3 linked regions of the Allorhodopirellula heiligendammensis genome follow. The protein of the gene in region 3 interacts with the protein of the main gene of each other region in a pairwise test. Links are inferred from orthologs where the notes say so. Each region holds a gene or a part of one and is shown on either strand. Other genes may lie near its edges. The genes, in order: dnaE, ctaD and Poly21_RS16040.

Region 1 (4,275 bases), on a different replicon or contig from region 3:
GATCCCGAGCCCCCGGAGTTGAATCGGACCGAGGCTAGACGCAGGTCGTCGGCCCATTTTTGTGATGGATCAAAGTCGTAACGTTCCTTCAGCAACTCGCGAGGCAAGTCATTGAACAAATACATGCCCTCGTCGGCGTGGAGTCGGGCGGTGGACGACGAGAGCAGGGAGGCGGTGATCACGGTAATCGCCAATGACAGGGAAGCGAACAGGCGGCAAAACATGCAAACGACTCTCTTTTTGGGAATGAAAATTCATCGGCAGAGGGGCGTCTCAAAATACCGGGTCCACCTGAATATTGAACAGCCCCACTCTCAGGAGCCGTTGGGACGCTAGCCCCCGTTTTCTCGGATCTCGAAATTTCTACCTCACCGCCTCTGAACAGACCTCGCTCGAGCCGCTAGGTTGAACGATCCGACCCTGACGCGATTCGCGTCCGCGAGCGTACCCCCGAATAATTTTCTGCCATGAACGCCATTATTCCTGCTGCTGCATCCGATTTGGCCGCCGACGGGACGATCAAGCCGCCCCGTCCATTTGTCCACCTGCACTGCCACAGCCACTACAGCCTGCTCGACGGGGCCGGCGACATCGGCAAACTGGTCTCCCGCGCGGTCGATCATGGCATGAACTCGCTAGCACTGACCGATCACGGGAACCTACACGGAGCCCTCGAGTTCTACCGCAAGGCCAAGGACGCTGGCATCAATCCGATCATCGGCTATGAAGCCTACATCGCCCCGGGCAGCCGGTTCGACAAGGGCGGCGCCAGCAGCAGCAAGGCGGCGAGTTATCACCTGACCCTACTCGCCCAAAACCGCACCGGATTTAAGAATCTCATCAAACTGGCCTCGGCCGCGTCGCTGGAAGGTTTCTACTTCAAACCACGGATCGACAAAGAGATTCTCGAAAAGCACAGTGAGGGCATCATCTGCTTGTCAGGCTGCGTCAGCAGCGAGTTCAGCCGCGCGATTCTCAAAGGCGTCGCCACGGAAGAGCACGAGCGGGAAGCTAAAAAGATCGCAGGCTGGTTCCACAACGTTTTCGATGATCGTTACTTCATCGAGATCATGAACAACGAAGTCGATATCCAGCGCCAACAACTCGAAGGCGCCGTCACGATCGCCAATCAAATGGGGCTTCCACTTGTTGCGACCAGCGATTGTCACTACGTCGATCCCGATGACGCCGAAGCACAAGACATCATGCTGTGCATCAACACCGGTCGGTTCCGTACCGACCAAACGCGCATGAAAATGGAGAACGATCAGTTCTTCCTGCGCAGCCCCGAGCAGATGTACGAGAAATTCCCTGGGCTCGATGATGCGGTCGCCCGCAGTCAGCAGATCGCCGACACGGTCGACATCGAGATCGAGTTCAACAAGTACTTCTTCCCCGGCTTCGAATGCCCCGACGAAAAGACACCGCTGCAGTACCTCCGTGACTTGTGCGAACAGGGTTTGATGGAGCGATATGAAGGCGACGACGAGCGGATCATCGATGGCAAGCTATCCGACGAGGTAATGGCGCGGCTGGACCGCGAACTCGACGTGATCGAAAAACTCGGTTACCCGACCTACTTCTTGATCGTGTGGGACTTCGTCAATCACGCTCGCAGCGTTGGTATCTCGGCGACGGCTCGGGGCAGCGGCGTGGGCGCGATCGTGTGCTACGCCCTGTACATGTCGCACGTTTGTCCGCTGCGGTATGACTTGCTATTCGAACGGTTTCTCGACGAGAGCCGCACCGAGCCGCCGGATATCGATATCGACTTTGAAAAAGAACGTCGTATCGAGGTCATCGACTACGTCAAACAACGATACGGGCACGAGATGGTGTGCCAGATCGGGACGTTCGGAACGCTGGCCGCCAAGGCGGCGATCAAGGACACCGGTCGCGCCCTTGGGATCCCACTCTCACGCGTCAATCAGATCACCGAGATGGTGCCTGATGAGCTGAAGATCACGATTAAGAAAGCGCTTGACAAGAGTGCGGACTTGAAGATGGCCTATGACGGCGACCCGGAGATCCGCGAGCTGCTCAATCTGGCGATGAAAATCGAAGGTTTGGCGCGAAATGTCGGCACGCACGCTGCCGCCGTCGTGATCGCCGACAAACCGCTGACCGAATACGTGCCACTCGGTCGTGTTCCCGGAAAACAGGACGTGATCACGCAGTGGGCGATGGCCGACGTAGAAGCGTCCGGCCTGCTCAAAATGGACTTTCTGGGTCTAAGAAACCTGACCATCCTAAGCCGAACGGTCAAGCTCGTCGAGCAGACCACGGGGCAGAAGATCGATCCTTTAAAGTTCCCGCTCGACGACAAACCCAGCTACGCGTTGCTGCAACGGGGTGAGACCAAGGGCGTCTTCCAGCTTGAGTCGGGCGGCATCCGCGATCTTTTGCAGCGGATGAAGCCGGACACATTCAACGACATCATCGCGACCGCGGCACTCTATCGTCCGGGGCCGCTCGAAGGCGGGATGGTTGACGATTACGTCAACATCAAACACGGTCGACAACAACCTGAATACAAGCACCCCGTGCTCAAGGAGATCCTGGAAGAGACCAACTCGATCATGGTCTACCAAGAACAGGTGATGCGGATTCTCAATCGCCTCGGTGACGTGCCGCTGGCCAAAGCCTACACGTGCATTAAAGCGATTTCGAAAAAGAAACAGGCATTGATCGATGCCAACCACGACGTCTTCATCGCCGGCAGTGTCAAGAACGGCTTGGCTGAGAAGGACGCCGAAGACATTTGGAATCTCATCGTCAAATTCGCGGGCTACGGCTTTAATAAGAGTCACAGTACCGCATATGCGCTCGTCGCCTATCAAACCGCGTACCTGAAAGCTCACTATCCCACCGAGTTCATGGCCGCGTTGTTGTCGAGTGATATCTCAGGGCGGAATTTCAAACGCAAGGATGCACTCGTCGAGCACATGGAGGACTGCGATCGGATGGAGATCGAAGTCATCCCGCCGGACGTGAATACCTCCGCTGCTGACTTCAGCGTGACCGAAAACAAAATCCCCTTCGCGCTCTCGGCGATCAAAGCCTGTGGTGGATCGACAGCGGTTTCGATCGAAGCCGAACGGGCTAAGAACGGACCGTTTCGCGATATCTTTGATTTCTGTGAGCGAGTCGATCCCCACGACTGTAACCGCAGCGCAATCGAAACACTGATCAAAGCCGGTGCGATGGACAGCTTTGGCGCCAAACGCAGCCAGCTCGCAGCTGTGGTCGAACGGGCGCTGCAAGCGGGTGCGGCCGTGCAAGCGGACAAGAAACACGGACAAGCGAGTTTGTTTGGTGCGTTTGATGAGGAAGAAGAATCAACCGACAGCGGAGGGTCGGCCGGTGTGCCGATGCCCGACATCGAAGAATGGCCGGACCGGGAAAAACTGCTCGCTGAAAAAGAGGTGCTGGGCTTCTATTTGCACAGTCACCCGCTAGCGGAGTTTGAACCCAAACTCGCGACATTCCGCACGCATACCACCGAATCGCTCGCCCAGTGCAGTGATCGCGACGAGGTGATCCTGGGCGGCATGCTCAGCTCGATCAAGCTCGCTCATACCAAGAACCCCAAACCGGGCCAACCCAGCAAGTACGCCAACTTCGATCTCGAAGACATGCAGGGAAATGTCCGCTGTATCCTCTGGCCACGAGGCTTTGCCGTCTGCGGCGAGCGCGTCCAGCCCGATGCGGTCGTGCTGCTTAAAGGGAAAGTCGACCGGCGTGGTGGCGGTGACGAAGTCAACTTGATTGTCGACGAGATCACACCGCTGGAGGAACTCGACAACAAGTTCACCCACGGCATGCGAATCCGGCTCGACGAAGCGGATCACGACGAGACAACCGTCTCGAAAGTCCGCGAGATCGTGCGCGGCTATCCAGGTTCGAAAGAGCTGCATCTTTCGATGGCCTTGCAAGAAGGCGAGACAGTGCATTTCCGCGCCGACAAATTCAAGGTCGACATCTCACCCCAGCTCCGCGAACGACTCGACGACCTCCTCGGCAACGGACACTACAAACTTCTGATGAGCAAACCGCAGCGATAGGGAGAATGTGAGCGGTCTTGGACCCCGTTCGGGGTCCATTGTCTTTTTCGATTTTGGTTACCGGAGGTGCGCTGCGTTGCAGCAACCTCCGGCTATTATCTAAGACCGCTCCGCGGTGGGAGCGACTTGAGTGTCCGCTCCGCTCGATACGGTCGGGATCGTGTCGTCTATCCCGGAGGGATTTCTGAGACAATAGCCGGTGGTAAGCGCA
Region 2 (3,014 bases), on a different replicon or contig from region 3:
CTGGGTGCCGAGGCTGGCTGGTAAAACTGACTTGATACCTGGCAAGACGAACCAGATGTGGATTCAGGCTGATCAGGAGGGCACGTTTGCGGGTCGCTGCGCGGAGTATTGTGGAACGCAACACGCTAAAATGTTGATCCGTGTGCGTGTCGTTTCGCCTGCGGATTATGCGACATGGATTTCGCACCAGCAGCAGAATGCGCTGCCACCCAGTACCGAGCGTCCCGCTGAATCGCCCTCGGAAACAAAAACAACAGGTGCTCTCGCAGGGCACGCCCGGTTCATGGAACTGGCGTGCGCCAATTGTCACACCATTGGAGGCACGCATGCGACTGGGAAATTCGGGCCGGATCTTACTCACTTGATGAGTCGAGAAACATTGGCTGCGGGGATTATGGACAATGATCGGGAGCATTTGACGCGGTGGATCAAGGATCCCAACTTGGACAAGTCCGGGTGCCGGATGCCAGATATGCGGTTATCGGATACTGATGTCAAGCAAATCGTCGACTACATGATCACGTTGGAGTAAACCATGGCGATTGCCGAACCCACCATCGAATCGCCCGCGCCGCCTCTGGTCACGCGGTTGCATGGATGGGTGACGACGGTGGATCATAAACGCATCGGCTTGATGTACCTGATGATGAGTTTGTTTTTCCTGGTTCTGGGAGGCTTGGAAGTTATCTGGATCCGCATGCAGTTGTGGTCGGCCAATAACACGCTCGTCGAAGCCGACACGTTCAACCAGCTGTTTACAATGCACGGCACCACGATGATTTTTTTCGTCGTCATGCCGATGATCGCAGGGTTTGCCAACTACCTCATCCCCCTGATGATCGGTGCCCGTGATGTGGCATTTCCGCGACTCAATGCGTTCGGGTTTTGGATGTCGTTATTTGGCGGCATGATTCTTTACCTCAGCTATTTTACGGGCGAGGCTCTCTATGGCGCCGGTTCTGCGCCCGATGTGGGGTGGTTCGCGTATGCGCCGTTAACTTCTCCCGCGTATTCACGCGGCAGCAGTGTCGACTATTGGATTCTGGCGACGCTCGTCAGCGGCGTGGGGACGCTCACTTTCGCGATCAATCTGATTGCCACGATCGTGTCGATGCGTGCACCGGGGATGGCAATCGGTAAGCTGCCGTTATTCGTGTGGATGATGCTGGTCGATGCCTGGTTGATCGTGTTTGCATTTCCGCCCTTCACCGCCGCCCAAGTTATGTTGTTGATGGATCGACATTTGGGGGCGCACTTCTTCGATACCCAGGCAGGAGGCTCTGCGATTTTGTGGCAGCACCTATTTTGGTTTTTCGGGCATCCCGAGGTATACATCATGGCCTTGCCAGCCTTTGGAATCATTTCGGAAGTGGTGCCGGTATTTTCTCGCAAAGTCATCTTTGGCCACACCACGCTGGCGATGTCGACGACTGCGATTGGATTCATCAGCATGGGGGTGTGGGCCCATCACATGTTCACTGTCGGCTTGAACGACGGGTTGGATGCATTCTTCTCAGCGGCGAGTTTTTTGATCGCGGTACCCACCGGAATTAAAATTTTCAACTGGACGGCGACGCTGTACGGAGGTCGCTTGCGGTTGCACACCCCGATGTTGTTTGCACTTGGGTTCCTATCGATGTTCTTGATTGGCGGACTGACGGGAGTGATGTTAGCGGCGGTTCCAGTCGACTGGCAGGTTTCCGATAGTTATTTCTTAGTCGCCCACTTTCATTATGTATTGTTCGGGGGGAGTTTGTTCGCGTTGATGGCAGGCCTTTACTATTGGTACCCCAAAGCCACTGGGCGGATGCTCGATGAGACGTGGGGTAAATGGCATTTTTGGCTGCAATTGATTGGCTTCAACCTGACGTTTGCACCCATGCACATCTCGGGGCTGATGGGCATGCCCCGGCGTGTTTACACCTACCAGGCCGGACAGGGCTGGGAGATTTGGAATCAAATTTCAACGGTGGGCGGTTTCGTGATGGGGGCCGGTTTTGCGGTTATGTTCGTCAATTTGCTGTGGTCGCTTCAGCGGGGCAGGATTGCCGGTGACGATCCTTGGGACGCGTGGACGCTAGAGTGGGCGACGAGTTCGCCGCCAGCATCCTATAATTTCGAAACAATACCCATCGTTCGAAGTCGACGCCCCCTTTGGGATAAAAAGCACCCTGAAGATCCGGACTGGATACATGAGTGAAACCATCGCCGTGAGCGAGCTATCAACACCCCAGCAGCCCTGTCCTCCACCGGACAGCGTCACGCTTTCGGCTACGCGAGTGGGCGTGCTCACCTTTCTGTGTTCGGAAGCTGTGTTTTTTGCGACATTGCTGATTGCTTACGTGACCTATCGAGGGGCGACACTTCATGGTCCGACTCCCGAAACATCACTAAGTTTGCCCCTGGCGATTTTGGATAGCGTGTTTTTGCTCAGTAGCAGTGTGGCGATCGGATTGGCGGTCAAAGCGTTTGATCGCAGCGATGTGCCCCGGTTCACGCGATGGATGCTGGTGACCATTGTGCTGGGAAGCTTGTTCCTGTGTGGGACCGCATACGAATGGTATCAATTGATTGTGCATGATGGGCTGACGATTAGCCGCAATTTATTCGGCACTACCTTTTTCACATTAATCGGCTTTCATGCAGCGCACGTGACGATCGGTTTGGGTGTGATGAGTTTGTTGCTCTGGAAACGGCGACGAGGAGATCTGGCAGTCGATAGCGAGGCACCTGAAATGGTGTCATGGTACTGGCACTTGGTTGACACGGTGTGGATCGTGATCGTGTTAGTGGTGTATTTGTAGTCCTGGTGGGCGGAGACGAGTGAGTAGTTCATGAGTGAAGTCAACGAAGAGTCGGAATCAATTGGCATGCCTGCACCTACGGCATGGCCGATGGTATCCGCTGCAGGCGTGGCGTTGGCGGCGGTGGGTATCGCAACCAATCCGTTCATTTCAGTGGCGGGCGTGATGGTGTTGATGGTCGCCATTGGAGGATGGTTGCGTGAGTTGACG
Region 3 (3,070 bases):
CCTTCGTAAGGTGTGATCAGAGGCGTCGCCCAAGTCGTCGGCTCATCACGGCTGACACGCCATTTCTCAGCACCCGTCTTGGTGTCCAGGGCGACAATGAACGACTCGCCCTCGTGGTCCCAGGGCACCACCAAAGTGTCATCGTAGACCGCTGGGGAGCTACCTTCGCCAAACTGCGCACGGGTTTGCATTTGGCCCAGGTCCACCTCCCAGATTGGATTGCCGTCGAAATCCAGACAGAACACGCCGCGGGAACCGAACGACATATAAAGTCGCTCGCCATCAGTCACTGGGGATGAGGAGGCAAAGGTATTGGTGGAGTGACCGGCTTCATGCGGCACCTGCTGCGCTAGGGTGGTACGCCAGATCTCATCGCCGGTAGCCCGATCGTAAGCAAGCACCATGAAATCGTAGTAGTTGGTAAGCGCAGCGCCACCGCCCGCCCCACCCCGGCCGCGACCTCCAGGACCCCTTTCGCCAGGACCCCTTTCGCCAGGGCCTCGGTCGCCAGAGGCTCGGCCCGCTGGGCCGCCGAAACCACGGCGATCGCCGCGCTGAACAGTTGGTTGGTCTTCGGCGGGTTGACCGGTGGCGGACTGTGCGTTCTCGGCCACTCGATCGGTCTTCACTGCTGAGCTCACATAAACGCGATTGCCCAAAATGATGGGGGTGCTGCTCCCAATGCCGGGTACCTCGATCTTCCAACGAATGTTTTGAGTTTCACTCCACGTTGTTGGTGGATGAGCATCCTCGGCAGTGCCCGACGCTCCCGGCCCGCGCCACTGAGGCCAACCGTCGCTCATGGGAGCCGTCGTCGCATCGGCGGCCACGACAGCCCGAGTGCATGTACCGAGCACGAATCCGCACAGGATGATCGAAATGAGGTATCGCAAGAAGTTGTGCTCCAAGGTTGGGAGTGTGATGGGGGCCGTCGGTCCAGACCGGTAGCCAGTCAGTCGTTCAACCCCACCCCGCATGTCAAGTTTCGCGCCCCCGTGACGGGCAACCCCAGCATCCCGTCAAAGTCGCCTTGCCAGCGCCATCCTAGGTCGCCGCCCCGGCCAGCTTGATCAGCATCTCGGCGCCGCGACGGAGCGTTTCGTCACTAGCGGCGAAGCTGATGCGGAAATGCGTGTCCCGCGCACTGAAGATATTCCCGGGGATGATCAGCAAGCCCTGCGAAATGGCGTGTTCGACAAACGCCGCCCCGCCCGCCGCTCCCGGTGCTTTGGGGAACAGGTAGAACGCACCGCCGGGGGATGTCAGTTCATAGTGTGGGGACAGTTCATCGACAAGGAAATCGCGTTTTCTGCGGTAGTCGTCCACGTTCGTCTGCATGGAGATCTCGGCGGCGCGAAGTGCTCCCCATTGGGCGGGTTGCGGGGCACAGACAAACGAAAACTGTTGGATTTTGAGCATGGTCGCGATCACTTCGGGTGGGCCATGGATATAGCCAACGCGCCACCCTGTCATCGCGTGTGATTTACTAAAACCATCGATGACGATGGTATCCGGGTTAGCTTCTGCAGGGGAGTAAAACTCGCCATCGTAGAAGAACCGGCTGTAGATTTCATCGGACAGCAGCGCAATGTGATGTTGAGCGGCAATCTCGGCGACTGCGCGGAGGTCCGCTTCGCTAGCCGTCACGCCGGTGGGGTTGGCGGGGCTATTTACCAAAATCATTTTAGTTTTGGGGGTGATTGCGGCCGCTATCTTGTCGGGATCAAGCCGGAAATCAGGATAGGAATCCACCGCGACAGGCACTCCGCCAGCGAGCCGTACCAAGGCGGGGTACATGACGAAGTACGGATCGAGAAAGATCACTTCGTCGCCCGGATTGATCATGGACAGCATCGATAGGACCAATCCGCCACTGGTGCCGCTGCTGATAAACACGTCGCGGTCTTGACCAGGGTACTTGTCGCGAACTTCTGCTAGGATGGCTTCCCGCAGTGGGGCGATGCCCTGTGTCGGCGAGTAAGCGTTGCGGCCATCGCGGATCGCGTCGATCGCCGCCTCCTTGATCTCATCGGGTACATCGAAATCGGGCTGCCCGATCGAAAGATTGATCGGGTCTTTGAGTTTTGCAGCGAGATCAAACACCCGTCGAATCCCGCTGCTGTCGAATGTTTTCGTGCGGTCGGCAATCCAAGGGTGCATGATGGTGTCGTGGAAAATGGTGGTGATAATGACTGGCAAAACTTGGAGCGGGCTTGCCGCCTGTCGCCTCCGATTGGACAGGCTGCGAGCATGTCTCACTAGTATCGACGTTGACTCATCTTTGTACAGTGATCTGATTTGAAAATCGTCTTTCTAACCGCCGGAGCCGCTGGCATGTATTGCGGCAGCTGCATGCACGACAACTCGCTCGCCAAAGCGATGCGGGCGATCGGTGACGACGTCTTGTTGCAGCCTGTCTACACACCCATCCGCACCGACGAGCCCGGTATCGCGTCGGACCAAATCTTCCTCGGCGGGATTCAAGTGTACTTGCTGCAGCAGATTCCGTTGCTGCGTTGGGTTCCCCGCGGCCTGCGGTCGTGGCTTGATCGACCTGGGATCATCGGCGCGGCAACCCGGAACGCCGTCGGCACCGATCCAGCCAAGCTCGGCGACTTGACGCTATCGATGTTGCGGGGTGAGCACGGACGCCAGGCCAGTGAGGTCGAGCGGCTCGTCCGCTGGCTTGAAACTGAGCATCGGCCCGATGCGATTATTCTAAGTAACCTATTGATTGGCGGTGTGATTCCCTCCATCGCCGAGCGTTTGCCCGACACCAAAATCATTGTCGTCTTGCAGGGTGATGATATCTTTCTAGATCAACTGCCCGACAACGTTCGTCGCAAAGCGATCTTGTTATGCCAAGAGCTAGCCGAGAGCGTCGACACGTTCGTGACCTACAGTCGTTTTTACCGAGACAAAATGTGCGGGCTGTTGAGCATCCCAGCGGAGAAGTTCGAGATCCATCCGCTGTCGATCGATCTGAAGCCGTTTGGGGAGGTGGACTTGGTCGCCGCGGCCTCGGTGGCCGATGGGTTGCCCACGCCGCACACGAAAGTTGCGGGCGAGT

What was found.
Region 1: the proteins of Poly21_RS16040 (region 3) and dnaE interact in binary tests that used the Escherichia coli proteins (3 or more experiments, as listed by UniProt). The link is inferred for Allorhodopirellula heiligendammensis from one-to-one orthologs.
Region 2: the proteins of Poly21_RS16040 (region 3) and ctaD interact in binary tests that used the Escherichia coli proteins (3 or more experiments, as listed by UniProt). The link is inferred for Allorhodopirellula heiligendammensis from one-to-one orthologs.

What each region holds. Positions count from the first base shown.
Region 1 is NZ_SJPU01000005.1:122,819-127,093, reverse strand. Bases 144-4,264 are described here. They hold dnaE (DNA polymerase III subunit alpha), read left to right. Parts: upstream 144-467; coding sequence 468-4,064; downstream 4,065-4,264. Other genes in these bases: Poly21_RS24990 (S46 family peptidase), read right to left, coding at 144-224. Also shown: more of Poly21_RS24990, read right to left, coding at 1-143. UniProt on the Escherichia coli protein: DNA polymerase III is a complex, multichain enzyme responsible for most of the replicative synthesis in bacteria. This DNA polymerase also exhibits 3' to 5' exonuclease activity. The alpha chain is the DNA polymerase catalytic subunit.
Region 2 is NZ_SJPU01000003.1:592,941-595,954, forward strand. What follows is about bases 8-2,867. They hold ctaD (cytochrome c oxidase subunit I), read left to right. Parts: upstream 8-535; coding sequence 536-2,200; downstream 2,201-2,867. Other genes in these bases: coxB (cytochrome c oxidase subunit II), read left to right, coding at 8-532; Poly21_RS22190 (cytochrome c oxidase subunit 3), read left to right, coding at 2,193-2,804; ctaF (aa3-type cytochrome oxidase subunit IV), read left to right, coding at 2,835-2,867. Also shown: more of coxB, read left to right, coding at 1-7; more of ctaF, read left to right, coding at 2,868-3,014. UniProt on the Escherichia coli protein: Cytochrome bo(3) ubiquinol oxidase is the terminal enzyme in the aerobic respiratory chain of E.coli that predominates when cells are grown at high aeration.
Region 3 is NZ_SJPU01000002.1:1,523,551-1,526,620, forward strand. Bases 103-3,018 are described here. They hold Poly21_RS16040 (pyridoxal phosphate-dependent aminotransferase), read right to left. Parts: upstream 2,161-3,018; coding sequence 1,045-2,160; downstream 103-1,044. Other genes in these bases: Poly21_RS16035 (PQQ-binding-like beta-propeller repeat protein), read right to left, coding at 103-803; Poly21_RS16045 (glycosyltransferase family 4 protein), read left to right, coding at 2,299-3,018. Also shown: more of Poly21_RS16035, read right to left, coding at 1-102; more of Poly21_RS16045, read left to right, coding at 3,019-3,070. UniProt on the Escherichia coli protein: Shows aminotransferase activity with methionine and histidine as substrates, and to a lesser extent also with phenylalanine.